DNA from 4 places in the Pelorhabdus rhamnosifermentans genome. Region 1 is predicted to be linked to each of the others. Evidence: riboswitches for the same ligand, from Rfam matches in the RefSeq annotation. Region 1 holds a riboswitch; each other region holds the start of a gene.
What was found. Region 1 has a riboswitch for cobalamin ahead of Ga0466249_RS06865 (response regulator transcription factor). Riboswitches for the same ligand answer to the same signal wherever they lie in the genome.
Positions count from the first base shown of each region.

Region 2: linked by a shared signal. The riboswitch ahead of Ga0466249_RS14310 (nicotinate-nucleotide--dimethylbenzimidazole phosphoribosyltransferase) and the one ahead of Ga0466249_RS06865 (response regulator transcription factor) in region 1 are both predicted to bind cobalamin.
Region 3: linked by a shared signal. The riboswitch ahead of cobT (nicotinate-nucleotide--dimethylbenzimidazole phosphoribosyltransferase) and the one ahead of Ga0466249_RS06865 (response regulator transcription factor) in region 1 are both predicted to bind cobalamin.
Region 4: linked by a shared signal. The riboswitch ahead of cbiD (cobalt-precorrin-5B (C(1))-methyltransferase CbiD) and the one ahead of Ga0466249_RS06865 (response regulator transcription factor) in region 1 are both predicted to bind cobalamin.

Region 1 is NZ_JAHGVE010000004.1:158,350-162,261, reverse strand. It holds gene Ga0466249_RS06875 (TonB-dependent receptor domain-containing protein) at 1-769, opposite strand, end outside; gene Ga0466249_RS27510 (OmpH/Skp family outer membrane protein) at 844-1,308, opposite strand; cobalamin riboswitch at 1,471-1,658, opposite strand; cobalamin riboswitch at 1,824-2,005, opposite strand; gene Ga0466249_RS06865 (response regulator transcription factor) at 2,088-2,657, opposite strand; cobalamin riboswitch at 2,975-3,156, opposite strand; gene Ga0466249_RS06860 (hypothetical protein) at 3,217-3,357, opposite strand; gene Ga0466249_RS06855 (permease) at 3,731-3,912, shown strand, end outside.
Region 2 is NZ_JAHGVE010000011.1:75,403-79,314, reverse strand. It holds gene Ga0466249_RS14315 (sensor histidine kinase) at 1-33, opposite strand, end outside; gene Ga0466249_RS14310 (nicotinate-nucleotide--dimethylbenzimidazole phosphoribosyltransferase) at 154-1,188, opposite strand; cobalamin riboswitch at 1,296-1,492, opposite strand; gene cobS (adenosylcobinamide-GDP ribazoletransferase) at 1,603-2,358, opposite strand; gene serA (phosphoglycerate dehydrogenase) at 2,651-3,912, opposite strand, start outside.
Region 3 is NZ_JAHGVE010000006.1:226,597-230,508, forward strand. It holds gene Ga0466249_RS09605 (shikimate kinase) at 1-472, shown strand, start outside; gene Ga0466249_RS09610 (nicotinate-nucleotide--dimethylbenzimidazole phosphoribosyltransferase) at 469-1,554, opposite strand; gene cobT (nicotinate-nucleotide--dimethylbenzimidazole phosphoribosyltransferase) at 1,547-2,605, opposite strand; gene Ga0466249_RS09620 (hypothetical protein) at 2,662-2,805, opposite strand; cobalamin riboswitch at 2,763-2,952, opposite strand; gene Ga0466249_RS09625 (LytS/YhcK type 5TM receptor domain-containing protein) at 3,220-3,912, shown strand, end outside.
Region 4 is NZ_JAHGVE010000022.1:49,161-53,072, forward strand. It holds gene cobI (precorrin-2 C(20)-methyltransferase) at 1-482, opposite strand, end outside; gene cbiT (precorrin-6Y C5,15-methyltransferase (decarboxylating) subunit CbiT) at 495-1,073, opposite strand; gene cbiE (precorrin-6y C5,15-methyltransferase (decarboxylating) subunit CbiE) at 1,070-1,696, opposite strand; gene cbiD (cobalt-precorrin-5B (C(1))-methyltransferase CbiD) at 1,675-2,784, opposite strand; cobalamin riboswitch at 2,874-3,049, opposite strand; gene Ga0466249_RS20120 (S1 family peptidase) at 3,424-3,912, shown strand, end outside.

The sequences.
Region 1 (3,912 bases):
TTTCGACTCCGTCTTGCCAGTCAGTGCCGTTCGCCACATAAAATTTTGGCAACCCATTGCTAATTAGCATCTTTAAAGCGGCTTGGTCATTATTTTTTATAGCCTGGGCAATGGCTTTAGCAATTGTTGTATTTTCCCAATAATCTGGATTTATGCTATCAACCAAACCGCTCCACGTCTGGCTAGTCATATTATAGACCTTAGTTATCGTCTGCCCCGGATTACTGGGATCGGGAACTTGAATGACCGCTAATAAGGCATTGTAACTTTTTGAATGCGCCGTATTTATATCTTGAATTAGAGTAGCTACCTGACTGCTCCCATCCATTTCCGCCCATCCAGTAAAAGCAATGGGATCATAAGTTTTGGTAGGATCTCTAAGCATTGTATCAAAACTGGACAGTTCAATCGTATTAAATAATCCGCCCGTTCCATCCTCCCTCACATTGCCGCTTGCCCAGTCGGAAAAAAGGGTTTTAGCGGTAACCCCCCCATTGTAGTTGTTATTCGCATCATAGCTTAGCAACCCGCTGGCAGTGGTCGTACCGTCGTCGGCCCGGGCCACGCTCATGAGGCCGACCGGCAGGCAGGTCAAGCCGATCGTGAGGGCCGTCAGCGCCGCCGTCCTGCTTAACAGCCGCCTCATGGCACAACCGCCAAGCCGTTGGCGACGGCTGGATTTTTGTTTTCCCTTATTTTTCGCTAATTCCGAAACCACCTGCCAGCATCCCCGCGCGCGGTTCCAGATGACTTTATAGATATGGTTCAACCGTTCTCACATCCTTGTATTTTTTGCCGGACGCTTCCGTACGTCCGTGAATTTTCAGTTTAATAGACAGGACGTTATTTTTTTTCCTGTTCGATGACTGCCGCCGTAATATCTTCCCCACCGGAAACAATTGCGTTGGCATCGACAATGACGCTTAATCCTTTTTCCGCTTTGACGCTCTCTATTGCCGCCTTGATCTTATCGCCCACGGGTTTCATCAGTTCGTTTTCCCGCTGCGCTTCTTCGCGTGAAAGTTTGTTCTGATAAGCCGTTTTCTCTTCCTGCGGCAGCGCTTTGCCATGTTCATCAAAATCCTTTTGCGCAGCCTGCCGCATAGCCTGGATGCGGCTCATTATGTCCTGAATGCCGGGGTAAGCGGCGAACACCTGCTGCCGATTCACGTAGCCGAGGGTTGCCGTGCTGTCGGCCTTGGCGGCCAGTGCCTGATTGGGAACCCCAAGCCCGGCGGTACTGAATATGAAAAATACAGCTACTAGCAACCCTCCCCAGTTGTTTCTTTGAAACGATAATTTTTTCACTGAACATTCTCCTATAAAATGATTTTAAAATGATTTCATTTTTGCTTTTCCGTACGGTTCTATCTCCCCTCTCTTCGTTCCAGGTTCTCCTTTGAGGATAAATCTCACAGGTAATGCGCTGAAGCCGCAGCCGAATCCTCTCCCTGTTGCTCGCAGGTAAAGCGAGGATTATCCGTACAGGCAGTTCTCCTGGCTCCAGTTCATCATCTGTCCCGCCTTCCCGGAATGTTTATCTCATTCCAGTGGCCTCTTAGGACTGACTCCCTGTTACAGTGGCGGCACCACGCCGGAATTACACCGGACTTCCCTATTAAGCCTTCTAAAAAGGCACCTGTACCTTTATTTTTCTAAACAAAGCTTGTCCGCTAAAATCGTTCAACAGCTTCATAATCATTTCAAAAGAAAGAGCCTCTTATGATGACTTCAACCATCATAAGAGGCTCTTTTTGCATTCCGGTTTATTTCCCGGCACAAAAAACTGCAATCAAATCCCCTCCCCATCTTTCGTAGGTAAAACGGTGATTGTTGTACAGGCAGTTCTCCTGGCTCTGGATCATGGCTTACTCAAACCTTCCCAAGATAAACTATCTCAGTGGTATTTCTTGAGTTCGCTCCCCATTACAGTGGCGGGACCGCGCCGGTATTACACCGGCTTTTCTATTAAACCCTTACGGGTACCTGTACCGATATGAAATTTTAATTTAAGAATATTACAAAAACGTTCTTATGTATATCCCTCAAATGAGGGATATTTTGAAAAGTTTCCCAGTCGTGTCTTATTAACACCTTCGCGCCCGCGGAGTCTTTTTTTTAGATTGCTTTCTCCTCGATGTACCAGAAGAAATCTCTCCAATCAACTCAGCCCGTGAACTAACGCCGGTTTTTGCAAATAAATTACGAATATGAGACTTCACTGTTTCGATACTGATCCACAACAATTCGCTAATTTCCTTATTGGTTTTTCCGTGGGCAATAGCTTGTAAAATTTGCTTTTCCCGTGGCGTAAAAATTTTCCGATAATGAAACTCCCACTTTTCGATTGGATGATAATCAAAAACAACACAAATAAAAGCCCGTTCTCCTTGACGAAGAGAAAAACAAATAAAATTAATGACCCCTGAAGAATCACGCAACACACCGCTTTGATTAAAAAAAGAGTTTTCAGTCGTATTAAACATTTCTACGGTTTCGCGACAAAAAACACGAATTTGTTGATAAAATTCGGATTTTATAATCAAAAAAATTTCCCGGGCTTTGTCATTAATATATATTTTTTCGGATCGACAATTAAAAATACAGATACCTTGGTTGGATTTTCGTAATATCTCCCAATAAATTGAACCTAACATTTTAAGCCTCCAAACTTTCAAGGATTGCTATCTAAACAGAAACCCGCAAAAAAAAACAAATGTCAGGCACATATGGAAAAATGCTTATATAATAAAGCAACTTTTAATTTAAGAATATTACAAAAAAGTTACAGCGTATATCCCTCAAATGAGGTATTTTAATAAACATTTGTCGAAACGTTTTTTCTGTTTTATTCAAAATAAAAAGACTTCCTAGGCAGATAGGGAAGTCCCTAAAGAAATAGAAAATCCCGACTAAAAATAGCCGGGAAGAAAAATCTCTCTATTAATCTCCCTCCCCATCTCTCGCAGGTCAAACGGCGATTGCTACACAGGCAGTTCTCCTGGCTTTGGATCATTGCGCCTCCAAACCTTCCCAGAACTCATCGTTCCAGTGGTATCTTTTGGATTTGCTCTCCATTACAGTGGCGGGACCGCGTCGGCTTTTTACCGACTTTTCTATTAAACCTTTTCGGGTACCTGTGTCCATATATGAATTTTTTACTTACATGTATAATTCTATATAATTAAACAGTTTTTGTCAAATAACTTATTCGCGTTATTCATCTTCATAAGCGACAAAATGCTCAAAGTCCTTGCTCGCTGGAAAAGAAATCGCCTGAACCGGACATTTCGCTTTGCAGCCGATACATCGTTTTTTATCCACAGTAGGATACCAGTCAATTTTTCCCCGTTCCACCAACAAACGACGTTGGTCGAAATTGCATAAAATCCCCTCTTTTTTGAATCGCTATTGAAAACGATTCACCATTTCTTCATTGCAAATGACAGGCTACGCTACCACCATGCCTTGCTTCTCATAATAAAGGAACAGAAGAAGCGCACCGAGATTCACTAACAGGACAACGCGAAATAAAAGAACAGCCCTGAGCCGCCTTCTCGTCTTTTCCATCAGACATTGGCAGCAACAATCGATTATGGCGATCCCTGGGATGCTTAACAGGTAAAAAACAAAAGCTGTTACAATTCTATCGATGGTTATGCATAATCTATAGGCTCTAATAATATCTATTCAGTATACTGCTATTTTTAAGATACTAGGGGAGATAATTATGCAAACCATGGATATGTTCAGCAACATACTTAGTTCATTTATAGAACCGACACAATTAAGCCAGTTTATTAATTTTAAAGTCACTTTTTTGAGTATTATCATCGAATCACTGCCATTTTTATTACTGAGCGTCTTTGTATCATCATTAATCCATCAGTTTATTAATGCCGAAACCATTTA
Region 2 (3,912 bases), on a different contig from region 1:
TTCACCTAAAACAAATGGATGACTTGTTTGCATTCGTCGCCCTCCCTTGAAAAAGCAATACAGAAAAGTCTTACTATTTCTTATAGAGATATTAGCTAGAATGCAATTTTTTCCCTGCTAATAGCAATATTCTACCAAACGGTAGCAATTTTTTTACATGGCCACATCTTGTGCAGGCAAGGGCTCACTATAAACAAAATCAGAATATCTTGCCATGTTATGCAAAGTATATAACATAGTTTTTAAAATCGAAACCATAAGCACGGCCCCTGTCCCTTCGCCTAGTGCCAAATTGGCATGCAAGACAACATCTTCCGCTAATATATTGCCAAGCATTAAACAATAGGCCATACCTGGTTCTCTTGAAATATGGGAAGGGATAGCATAACCATCAAGCTCATGATTAAGGCGAAACGCGCAGGTATAAGCAACAGCTGCAATAAAGCCATCTATTACAAATGGAATATGTAATTTTGCACATTCCAGCATACCAGAACACATGGCAACAATGTCAAATCCACCGACACAACGTAAAATATCTTGTACTGTGTGCAATTTTTCTTTATGAAGTTCCACCCCCTTGGCAACAACAAGGCGTTTGCGTTTTAAAATCTCATTATTATTTAAGCCCGCTCCATAACCCACAATAAATTCCGGCGGCATCCCGGTGAGAGCATGAAGCACGGCAGAAGATGTTGTTGTATTACCAATCCCCATTTCACCAAAAGAAAGCAAATTCGACTTTTTTTCTAAAACAGCATGACGCACTCGTTCCTGACCGATCTCCCAAGCTCGTTGAAACTCCGTCTCTGTCATGGCCTCTTCTTTCATAAAATTTTTAGTGCCTAAGGCTACCTTCCGATCCAGACCTGACTTTCGGTCGGTATGAATCCCCACATCCACTACTTCATAGGGAATCTGGTTAGCCTGGCAAAAGCAACTAATCGTCGCCCGACCCTCGGCCATATTCTTTGCTTGTAAATAAGTAATTTCCGCTGTAGTATTGCCTACGCCTTCTTCTACAACACCATTATCTGCAGCAAAAATAATATGAAAGGGCCGAATTTCCAAATCAATTTTTCCCCAGGCTAACAGCACTTTTTTTATCTGTTTTTCCAAAGTTCCTAAGCTACTGGGCGGCTTTGCCGCCCCATCAATAAAATCATTGACTGTTTTTTCGAAATCCATCTGAATTCCTCCTCAATGTGTTTTAGGAAGCAATAAAAAAATACCAAACCAAAAAGGCTAGGTATTTTTAAGACCCTCTCCTTCTGGCACTACTCCTTACGCGGGAGTACATGGCAGCTGTACAGGCAGGTCTCCTGGCTTACGGATCATCAAACCTTCTTAGCCTTCCCGTTCTCCCGGTGGCATAAAAAGAAGTTTCTCCCCGATTACAGTGGCGCGACCGCGTCGTTTCAAGATATAATATCTTGTCCGACTTCCCTATTCTCCTCTCAAGTCGAGAGGCACCCATACAGTGGCACTTTATTCAATTCAATTATCACACTTTTTCTACATACGTAACCATTCTCCTACCTGTTTTAGCTAGCTTAGCAAAATATTAAAGAACATAGTAAAAAAAATCCCATACTCCTCATATCATGAACAAGTAAATACGAACAAAACAGCAAGCTCTGTTAGTTCATTGACAGCACCATAAATGTCCCCTGTTAATCCTTCCAGCCGCTTATTCACATATTCGGCAAAAATATACGCAAAAATAAGACCAAATAGACTACTAAGAAGAGCTAATCTGCCTAATAAAGCGAGTATGACTCCAGCACATAATCCAGCAATATACAAGGTTCTGCGATCAGCATGATAAGAAAAGCTCTTGCCCAACCCTTCACGCCGTGCATAGGGAAACAAGGTAACAGCCATAACAATTGCCAACCGCCCGACAATGGGCATAACTAAAAAAGCCAAGGCTAATAAAGAAGAATCCATATCCAAGATAAAGGAATATTTCATAAGCGCGAACAAACAAAAAGCAATAACACCGAAAGAACCAACACGGCTATCTTTCATAATCTCCAGTATCCGTTCGCGGGAACGTCCAGAAAAAATTCCATCCATCGTATCCATAAAGCCATCGCAATGCAAAGCGCCTGTTAACAGTATTTCAATCAAAATCAGGCTGCATGCCATAACATGTGAAGGAATTTTGCCACTCCCAAGCAACTGTAATCCATAGATTATTCCTGATAATAGCAGCCCAATGAGACAGCCAATAATAGGAAAAAATTTAACACTACGGCGAAAACTATCTTGAGAACAATCGACTTGCGTAACGAGACGAATACGTGTTAAAAACTGCAACCCTGTAATAAAATCGTTGAACAACTGCTGGAACAATTGCTTTCGCCTCCTTGACAGACTCTCATTACTAGATAGATTCATGAAAGAAACCAAACACTCCTGCTTGTTATTTTAAACAAGCAAGTTTTTACCACACACAGCCAAAATAGTCATAGGTCTTACAAAAAAATCTTGCATTAATTGCGTTTCGTAACCACCATTAATACTAAGGGTTGTACCTGTAATATGACTAGAACGCGCTTACAGAAGAAAAAAAACGCGACTTGCCTGTCATCAGACAAATAACGTTTTTCCTCTTTTATTTTATTTATTTTTTAATTGTAATTTCTTAAATTTTCACCAAGTGAACTTTCAACACACCTTCTACACCGCTGATAAATTGCAGAACATCAACTGACACATCAGAATCAATTGCCAAAACCATCATGGCCCGTTTTTCCTGATCATTAATCCCCAGCTGCATCGTCGCAATGTTTACCTTACTCACACCAAGGATCGTACCAATTTGACCCACAATGCCTGGCTTATCAATATTTTCAGCCACAAGCATATAAGGACGGGGCGTTAAATCGAAAGTAAAACCATTGATCTCTACAATTCTCATTTCACCCTTGCCAAAGATGGTACCGCTAATAGTAAAGGTTTTATTCTTCGAAATAACCTTCATTTGAATCAATGTCAAATAACTTTCAACAGTAGATTTTTTACTTTCCGTTACAGTAACGCCCCGATTTTTCGCAATAAGGCTGGCATTTACATAATTCACCTTTTCTTGCAAAACTGGCTCAAAAAGCCCCTTTAAGATAGCCAAACTAATCACGGATGTATCAATGGTAGCCACATCACCGCTATAGACAATCTCCACTTTTTCCACAGCATCTTTTTCTAATTGATAGTACATCTTACCGAGTGTCTCGCCTAATTTCAAATAAGCTGAAAAAGATTCAAATTCCTGTTTAGGAATCGTCGGCAAATTCACAGCATTGGGGACAATTTCGCCTCGGAGTGCACTGATAACCTCTTGAGCCACAGTAAGACCAACATTATCTTGCGCTTCTACTGTATCGGCACCAGCGTGGGGCGTAAACACGACATTGGGAAAATCAATAAGCGGCGTATTCGGATGAGGCTCACTGACCAAAACGTCAATTGCTGCACTGGCAACAATTTTTTTATTCAACGCATCATTCAAGGCTTCTTCATCAATAATACCGCCTCTCGCGCAATTGATGACTCTTACACCTTTCTTCGCTACTTTAAACTGTTCTTTGCCAATGATACCAATCGTTTCTTTCGTTTTCGGCGTATGAACCGTAATGAAATCGGCTTCCTTCACTAAATCTTCAAGTTTTTCTTTTTTCTCTACACCGAATTTTTTAAACCTGGCATCATTAATATAGGGATCATAGGCAATAACCTGCATGTCAAAAGATTTTAAACGCGTGGCAACAAGTGATCCAATCCGTCCAAAACCCACAATTCCCACTGTCTTGCCCTGTAGTTCCACACCTTTCAAATTAGCACGATCATAGCTGCCTGAACGAACACGCTCATTGCCACCCGGTATATTACGGCAAGAAGCAAGTAATA
Region 3 (3,912 bases), on a different contig from region 1:
CTCGCTGCTCGCTCCGGCACTCAAAATGAAATTTTATGATGTAGACCGTTATATCGAAAAAAAAGAACAGCAAAGCGTTGCTGAACTTTTTTCACATGGCGAAGATCATTTTCGTCAAATCGAAAGTCAGGCCATTTTCGACATTTACAACAAGTCCTCGATTGTTATCGCAACAGGCGGCGGTGTTGTGACACGACATCAAAATATGGTACTTCTGCAACAACAAGGCATTATTTTTTATATTGAACGTTCCATTGAGATGATTATCGATTCCCTTGGTGCAGCTGAACATCGCCCCTTACTTGCCGGCAATGTTCAGCGCATTTACACCTTATATGAACAGCGAAAACATCTTTACGAAAAATATGGTCACTATCGAATTTCAAACAACGAATCTTGCCAAGCGGCTGTAGAAAAGATCCAAGCAAAGTTACTGGAGCACATACAAATAGAAACAAGACAAGAATGTTAATCTTTAACATTCTTGTCTTGTTTTAAAGCGCCTGGGCCATCTTGAGCAACAGCTACCTGCGCAGTGCCAAAAGTTTTCATATCATTTAAAACATGTAAAGATGCATTTATGAGAGACATGCCTAAAGCTGCCCCTGTTCCTTCACCTAAATTCATCTGCAGCTGTAAATAAGCTGGTATATGTAAACATTCCAGCGCTTCCTGATGTGCAGGCTCCATAGCAAACTGTGATCCAATCAGATATTCTTGAACAGTCGGAGCCAATTGTACGGCAATAAGCGCTGCGGCACTTGTTACGAGTCCATCAAGCACAACTGCCGCACCGCCAGCAGCTGCACCAAGTATGACTCCAACTAAACCAGCAATTTCAAAACCACCGACCTTGCTTAGCACGTCAAGAGCATCCTGCTTATCCGGACAATTGACTGTCAGCGCTGTTTTTAGCAGCTCAATTTGTCTGTTTCCAGATAAATTGATTGCTGTGTTGGAGTTTACAAGATCACTCAGCGGTTTTTCACTATAACAAGCAACAAGAGCCATTCCTGACAGATTATTTGCTCTGCCGATGTCACCTAAGCCAAAAATATGCGTTCCCTGCCTCCTTTCTATCTGAGCTATTTTGATGCCAACCTCGATGGCCTGTACCGTTTGAATTCGAGTCATTGCCGCTTGCTTGAGAATGTTTTTCGTTCCATAGGCAATTTTCTCATGATAAACGAACTGAGAAGTTGGCAAATCAGCAGCTACACCGACGTCAACAACACCCCACTTAGCCGCTGCATGATCCGCAAAAACCTTGATAGCTGCACGGCCTGTACAACAATCATTGATTCTTTGCACTGTTGATTCACGTAAATCGGGGGGAATGGCCTCGGTTATGCCATGATCCCCTGCCATAATAATAATACTCTTCTTTAAATCGTGTGGCCGTGGGGTACCTGTGATGCCTGCTAGTTTCTTAGCAAGGTGTTCAAATGAATGAAGACTGCCTAGCGGCTTGGTCAAGTTGTCCAGTCGCAACTGACATTTTTCCATGGCTTCTTCATCTAAGGGTTTTATCGAAGTAATAACCTGGTCAAGCATGATTCATTCCTCCTGCCTGACCCAATTTTCTACTATGATTGAGTAATTTTACAGCAAGTGTTAACATATCGACTACAATAGATGCTCCAATGGCTTCGCCTAGACGAACGCCCATATCTACGCAGGCTTCTAAATGTAAAAACTGCAAAGCAATCTGATGGGCTGGTTCTGTCGACAAGTGAGATGCAAATAAATAATCTTTCACAAGTGGGTGCAGCGTGCTGGCAATTAACGCCGCCGCAGTTGTATTCAGTCCATCAATAATGACGGCACAGCGATTGGCAGCACAACCTAGAATAACGCCTGCTAGCGCCCCCAGCTCAAAACCGCCCACCTTGGCCAGCACGTCTATACCATCTGTGACATCAGGCTGATTGACTGTAAGTGCCTGGCGAACAATTTTTCTTTTAACTTCTAATCGAGCATCGGATATACCTGTACCTCGTCCAGTCACCACATCGGCAGGCAATCCCGTAAAAGCGGCTACAATGGCTGCGCTTGCTGTCGTATTACCAATACCCATTTCACCTAGGCTAAAACAGGTATAACCCTGCTGTACATAGTCATTTACAATGGCAATGCCTGTTTCAATAGCCAACAAAGCCTGCTCACATGTCATGGCCGGTCCTTGAGTAAAATCATGCGTACCATAAGCAATTTTTTTATGCAAAAGTCCGGGGACATGTGATAAATCTCCGGCTACTCCCATATCAACAACAACTAAATGAGCGCCACAAAAATTAGCAAATGCATTGGCACTACCACCTTTCGAAATACAATAATTCGCCGTCATGTGAAGTGTTGTCTCCACTGGATAGGCACTAATTCCCTGCTTAGCAACACCATGATCGGCAGAGGCAATAATCATACAGTTACGAGGCAGCTCCAGATGTAATTTTCCCAAAATCCCTGCATATTGTTCTATCATACTTTCCAAACGCCCCAGGCTTCGGCCGGTTTGGTTAAAAATTTCCAATTGAACCTTGACCTGTTCCATAACAACTGCATCTAAAGCCGTAATTTTTAGCAATGTTTCTTGTAATAAACTCATGACAACCTCCAATATAAAATGAACGGATAAATTTAGTCTTTAGTCTACCCTCTGGATCAAAAATATTCTTCCTGTAATGATAAAAAGACATCTGCATAGATTAAAAAAAGAAGGCCTTTTGAGCAAATAGCTCGAAAAGCCTTCTTTTCCATGAAGGATATTTTAGCGGTAAAAGGTAGGTCTCCTGGCTCCTGGCTCATCAACAACTTACCCCTTCCCCTAATTGAGTGGCTTTGTAAGTTCTCCCCAGTACAGTGGCGGGCCCGCGCTTATGCATAACAAAGATGCTCTGACTTTCCTATTATCCCCCCATCACTCTGGGTGGCACCTTAACCGTATACTTATCTAATTGATGTCATTATAGCAGGCAAACAAACATGCGTCAATACAGACTGAATCTATAATAGTCAGTAAAATTTTTCCTTCTCAGCCAATCTTTTTGTTTATTCCAAATGAGATTGTCCACTTTAACAAACGTTACGAAGTCAATGTATCCGTGTATTTATTACGGATGATAAAAAAAATGACCATAGAATATGTTATAATAATAATTAGGCTTTACTTGTAAAATTCAGTGAATTATAAAAGTTTCTGCATGATTGTGAGGACTTACTATGTATCTCGATCTACTCCTGCACTTAATTAGTCACATGTCTTTTATCGCCATGACAGCCTATTTGATTGGACGCAGCCAATTTATTATTCATTGTGCTCAACATCCTTTTCAGCCCCGTTCCTGGGTTACCTTAAGTGCCGCTTTTTCTCTGCTCTCCATCATTGGGACCTATACAGGAATCCCTATTGACGGAGCCTTAGCTAATACGCGGCTGATCGGTACATTAATGAGCGGCTTCATAGGAGGGCCTATTGTCGGATTATGTACCGGGATCATTAGTGGCACCCATCGTTTTTTTCTTGGCGGTTTCACAGCAAGTATCTGTGCCGTTGCCACGGTACTAGGTGGTTTATTCGCAGGAATGATCCGCCAAAAATACGGATTAAATCATCTCAATTGGAAAACAGGCGCTCTTGTGGCTCTGATAGCTGAAATCACACAAAAATTCATGATTATTACCTTCGCCAAACCCGCTGAAACAGCCTGGGCCTTCGAAAAAATCAGTGCGGTTCCAACAACACTTGTCACGGTTATAGGAACTATCGTTTTTATGCTTATTACGGAAAACATCAAATTGGAACAAGACAATTACGGTGCTAACGCAGCCGAACTATCTCTCGAAATTGCCAGTCGTACCCTGCCCTACTTGCGCCACGGTTTAACAACAGAATCGGCGCAGAAAACAGCTGAA
Region 4 (3,912 bases), on a different contig from region 1:
TCACTCGGATCATCTAAGGCTGGAATGACCACAAATTTTTCTGCCCCCTCTGCCAGGGGAAGGTTAAGATAAGCGGCACTTGCGGAATAAGAAGTAATACCAGGAACACTGACAATATCTACATCAGGCACAAGTCGCTGCACTTTCTTCATAAGATAAGTATAGGTACTATACAGCATGGAGTCACCAATGGTAATAAAAGCAACATTCTTTCCCTGCCGCAAAAGATTGGCAATTTCCTCTGCCCCTTTGTTCCAACTTGCATCAAGGACAGCTGCATCGCGAGTCATAGGTGTTGAAACTTCTAAAATTTCAGCTGTTTCAATATAAGCCTGAGCCACAGTCAAAGCTACACTTTTCTTCTCGGCACTTGAGCGAGGAATGCATACTACATCTACTGCCTTAAGGATATTTACTGCGCGAACAGTGAGTAAATCAGCTGCTCCAGGCCCCACGCCAATTCCATAAAATTTTCCTGTCATCTTATTCTCCTCTCAGGCTTGTTTCGTACAAGCAATAATAAATATGGGATTTAGGGCCTGAAACATATGACTTTTACCCACTTTTTTCAGACGGCTGACCTGTATTTGCGAACAATCAACAACATAGTTTTGTTCTTGAACAACTGTAAGACTATTTGTTAGCGTTTCAGCAGTAACGGCAGTAATCAGCAAGCGACCCCCTACTTCTAGCAGCCCATTGCATACCGTCAAAATAGACGCTAGCTTTCCGCCACTGCCACCCACGAAAATGACATTGGCCTTTGGTAAATCAGTAAGGGCCTCTGGCGCCGACTGATTGATCATTTCAATATTATGTATACCAAATTTACTGGCATTTTGCTTAATGAGCTCGATACCTTCGGGTTCTCGCTCAATGGCATATACTTTCCCCTCAGGTGCAAGCAATCCTGCTTCAATCGAAAGAGAGCCTGTACCTGCGCCAATATCAATGACAATATCGTGAGAGGCAATTTTAGCTTTACACAACACAACCATCCGAATTTCCTGTTTCGTCATGGGAATCGGACCGCGAATAAATTGGTCATCATCAATTCCTGGAAAATGATTCATGCCTTCACCACCATCACAGAATGCTCAAATCCCGCTGTTGCCGTAACTTCAGCCAAAGAAAGAGATACTGTTTTTTCCTGATTATAAGACAATTTTTCACTTAAATAGGCCTGAACAGTGTTGGGCCACCCCTGTTTAATCAATTTTTGAGCAATCACTTGAGGCGTATGACAACTATCTGTTAAAAAAGACACTACACGTCCTTGTTGATAAAAAAGGCTTTCATCCGTTACTTCTCTGCCATGCATACTGAGCAGCGTGGCATTCTGCCAAGGCTCACCGATTTTGGCAAAAGCCAATTGAAAAGAACTAATACCTGGAATGACTTCAAATTCACAGTCCGCAAAATTCTGGCGCAGTGCAGGTAATAAACTGTAATAGCCAGGATCACCTGAAACAAGTACAATCACATCAAACAAGGCCAGTTGATTTCGAATAAACACCATTAAAGAATCGAGTTCCTTGTCAATGACCCGAATAATCTGACCGCTTTGACTATAATCGTTAAGAGCGCGCCGACTGCCAATTAACACCTGGGCTTGCTCGATTTTACGTTTCGCAATGGGCAGCAAATAATCGGCTGACCCCGGTCCAATCCCTACTACAATGATTTTATGTTCCATCCTAATGCTCCCCCAATATCCTGCGCGATTTCATCGGCAGCCAAAATCTCACCTGCTAGCGTGACAACGACTGTGCCCACAGTGAGGTCACCAAAAACATAGCGCTGTGCCCGAATGCTGGCCCGGCTGGCGATAACCTGATAAACAGACTGCAGTTTATATTGCGCGATAATCGTTATAGCCGCTTCTGTCGTAGTACAAGCCAAGATTGCTTTCACGGCAGCTTGCGATGCGCCACAAGCTGCCGCATAAGCGCCTAACGTTTCCATTCTGGCATCAGCCACACGATTATGGGTATGAAAAACACCAGCGGCAACTTTCGCGAGTTTACCTAAATGGCCAATCAAAAGAACCCTCTTCATCCCTAAACGTACAGCCTGTTCCAGCATGTGACCAATAAAGTTGCTTGTCTGCACAACAAGCTCCGCAGGCAATTTCAATTTCTCTATGGCCACATCCTGACCAATCCGACCGGGTACAAAAACAATGTCCTCATATCCAAGGGCTCTGACAACACTAATTTGGGGCGTCAGAGAATTTTTAAAAGCTTCTTCACTCATAGGTTTCACAATGCCTGTTGTGCCAATAATGGAAATACCGCCTTCAATACCAAGCGTAGGATTAAGCGTTTTCTTGGCAAGTTCTTTGCCATTAGGTACTGAAATCGTCACAATCGCTCCCTGATCTCGTGGAAGTACTTCACGCAGAGCACGTTCAATCATTAAACGAGGTCCCGGATTAATGGCAGGCTGACCTACCGGAACAGATAAGCCAGGCTTAGTAACAATGCCCACTCCACTACCTGCTTGTAAACAAATATCTATCTGATTGGTTAATTTCACATGAACAATAATTTTCGTACCATGCGTAATATCAGGATCATCGCCACCGTCTTTAATAACGCAGGCATAGCCGCCTTCTGGCGTGACTTGGACTGAATCAATCGGCACAGTAATAGCTTGTCCCTGGGGGGATAAAATCACGGTAGTCGTAATCATTTCACCTTGTATTGCGCGCGCAGCGGCTTTTGCCGCGGCTGCCGCACAGGATCCTGTTGTATAGCCTTCTCTTAACAACTCTCCAGACATGAAAATACCCCCTTCACGAGCAAGGGGGGTAACAGCGACAGAATAAAACCTGTTCAATTACCCACCTGCCCATCTCTCGTAGGTCATAACGGCGTGTGTTAGAACAGGTCGGTCTCCTGACTCTGGTTCATTGCTTGCCTAGGCCTTCCCAGTGTTTAACCAGTGGCTTTCATTAGACAAGCTCTCCAATACAGTGGCGGGACCGCGCCGGGATTACACCGGACTTCCCAATTAAGCAAAATGCACCTATTCCCAAAATTCAATATTTATTTATACTACATATTTATTTATATTGCGTTATATTCCATCAATAACGCCAGATTCCTGCTTAATTCGAAATAGAAACAAAATTTAAATTCAATAAACAATGAGGCATGTTAAAATAAAATCTAATCTATACACAATAAAAAAGGAAATTCTTCCTGCAATGAAGAATGTTAATCGTAAACAAATAATATTCATTATATAAAAGCAATTATTATATTTAAACATGTACATCACAACTAATAGCTTATTTTAGCGCTGCTTCAGCTATGAAGATGTCTTATTCATGATCTTATTCATGATCTTATTGATTTATCTGTTATTTTGGGGCAAAAAAATATAATGCATATTTTTTCATGCCAAAGGAGAATTTTTATGTCTAAGAAATGGTTATTTTTTATTTTTATACTACTGGTATCTTTCGTTATTGCCGCCTCCTGTTTTGCCGCCCCCCTGCCAACAAGTCAGTTCAATCGCCAGCAAGCCATAGATACGTTCTTTAAAGATAAAACCCTTGACCCTATTGAAGGAATTTGGCTGACCGACGACGACAGTTATGAACTTGCTATTGTTAAAAATACTTTTTCAGTATGTTCAGGACATGATTATATTGGATTCATCACCGAAGCAACTCCACATAACTGGAAACCCGGCGAAATAAAGCTGGCGTTAAAAAAAACAACTATGGATAAATTATTTGTCGGATCGTTATACGAATATTCACAGCAGCTTTTAATTTTTACTGAAAAACAAGTATTGGGAACTTCCTTTCATCTCATGGGCAATAATATGCTGCAATACACTAACAATAAAAAAGAAAGAAAAATGTTTATAAGAATATATCCAACAAGCGAAACAAGTAAG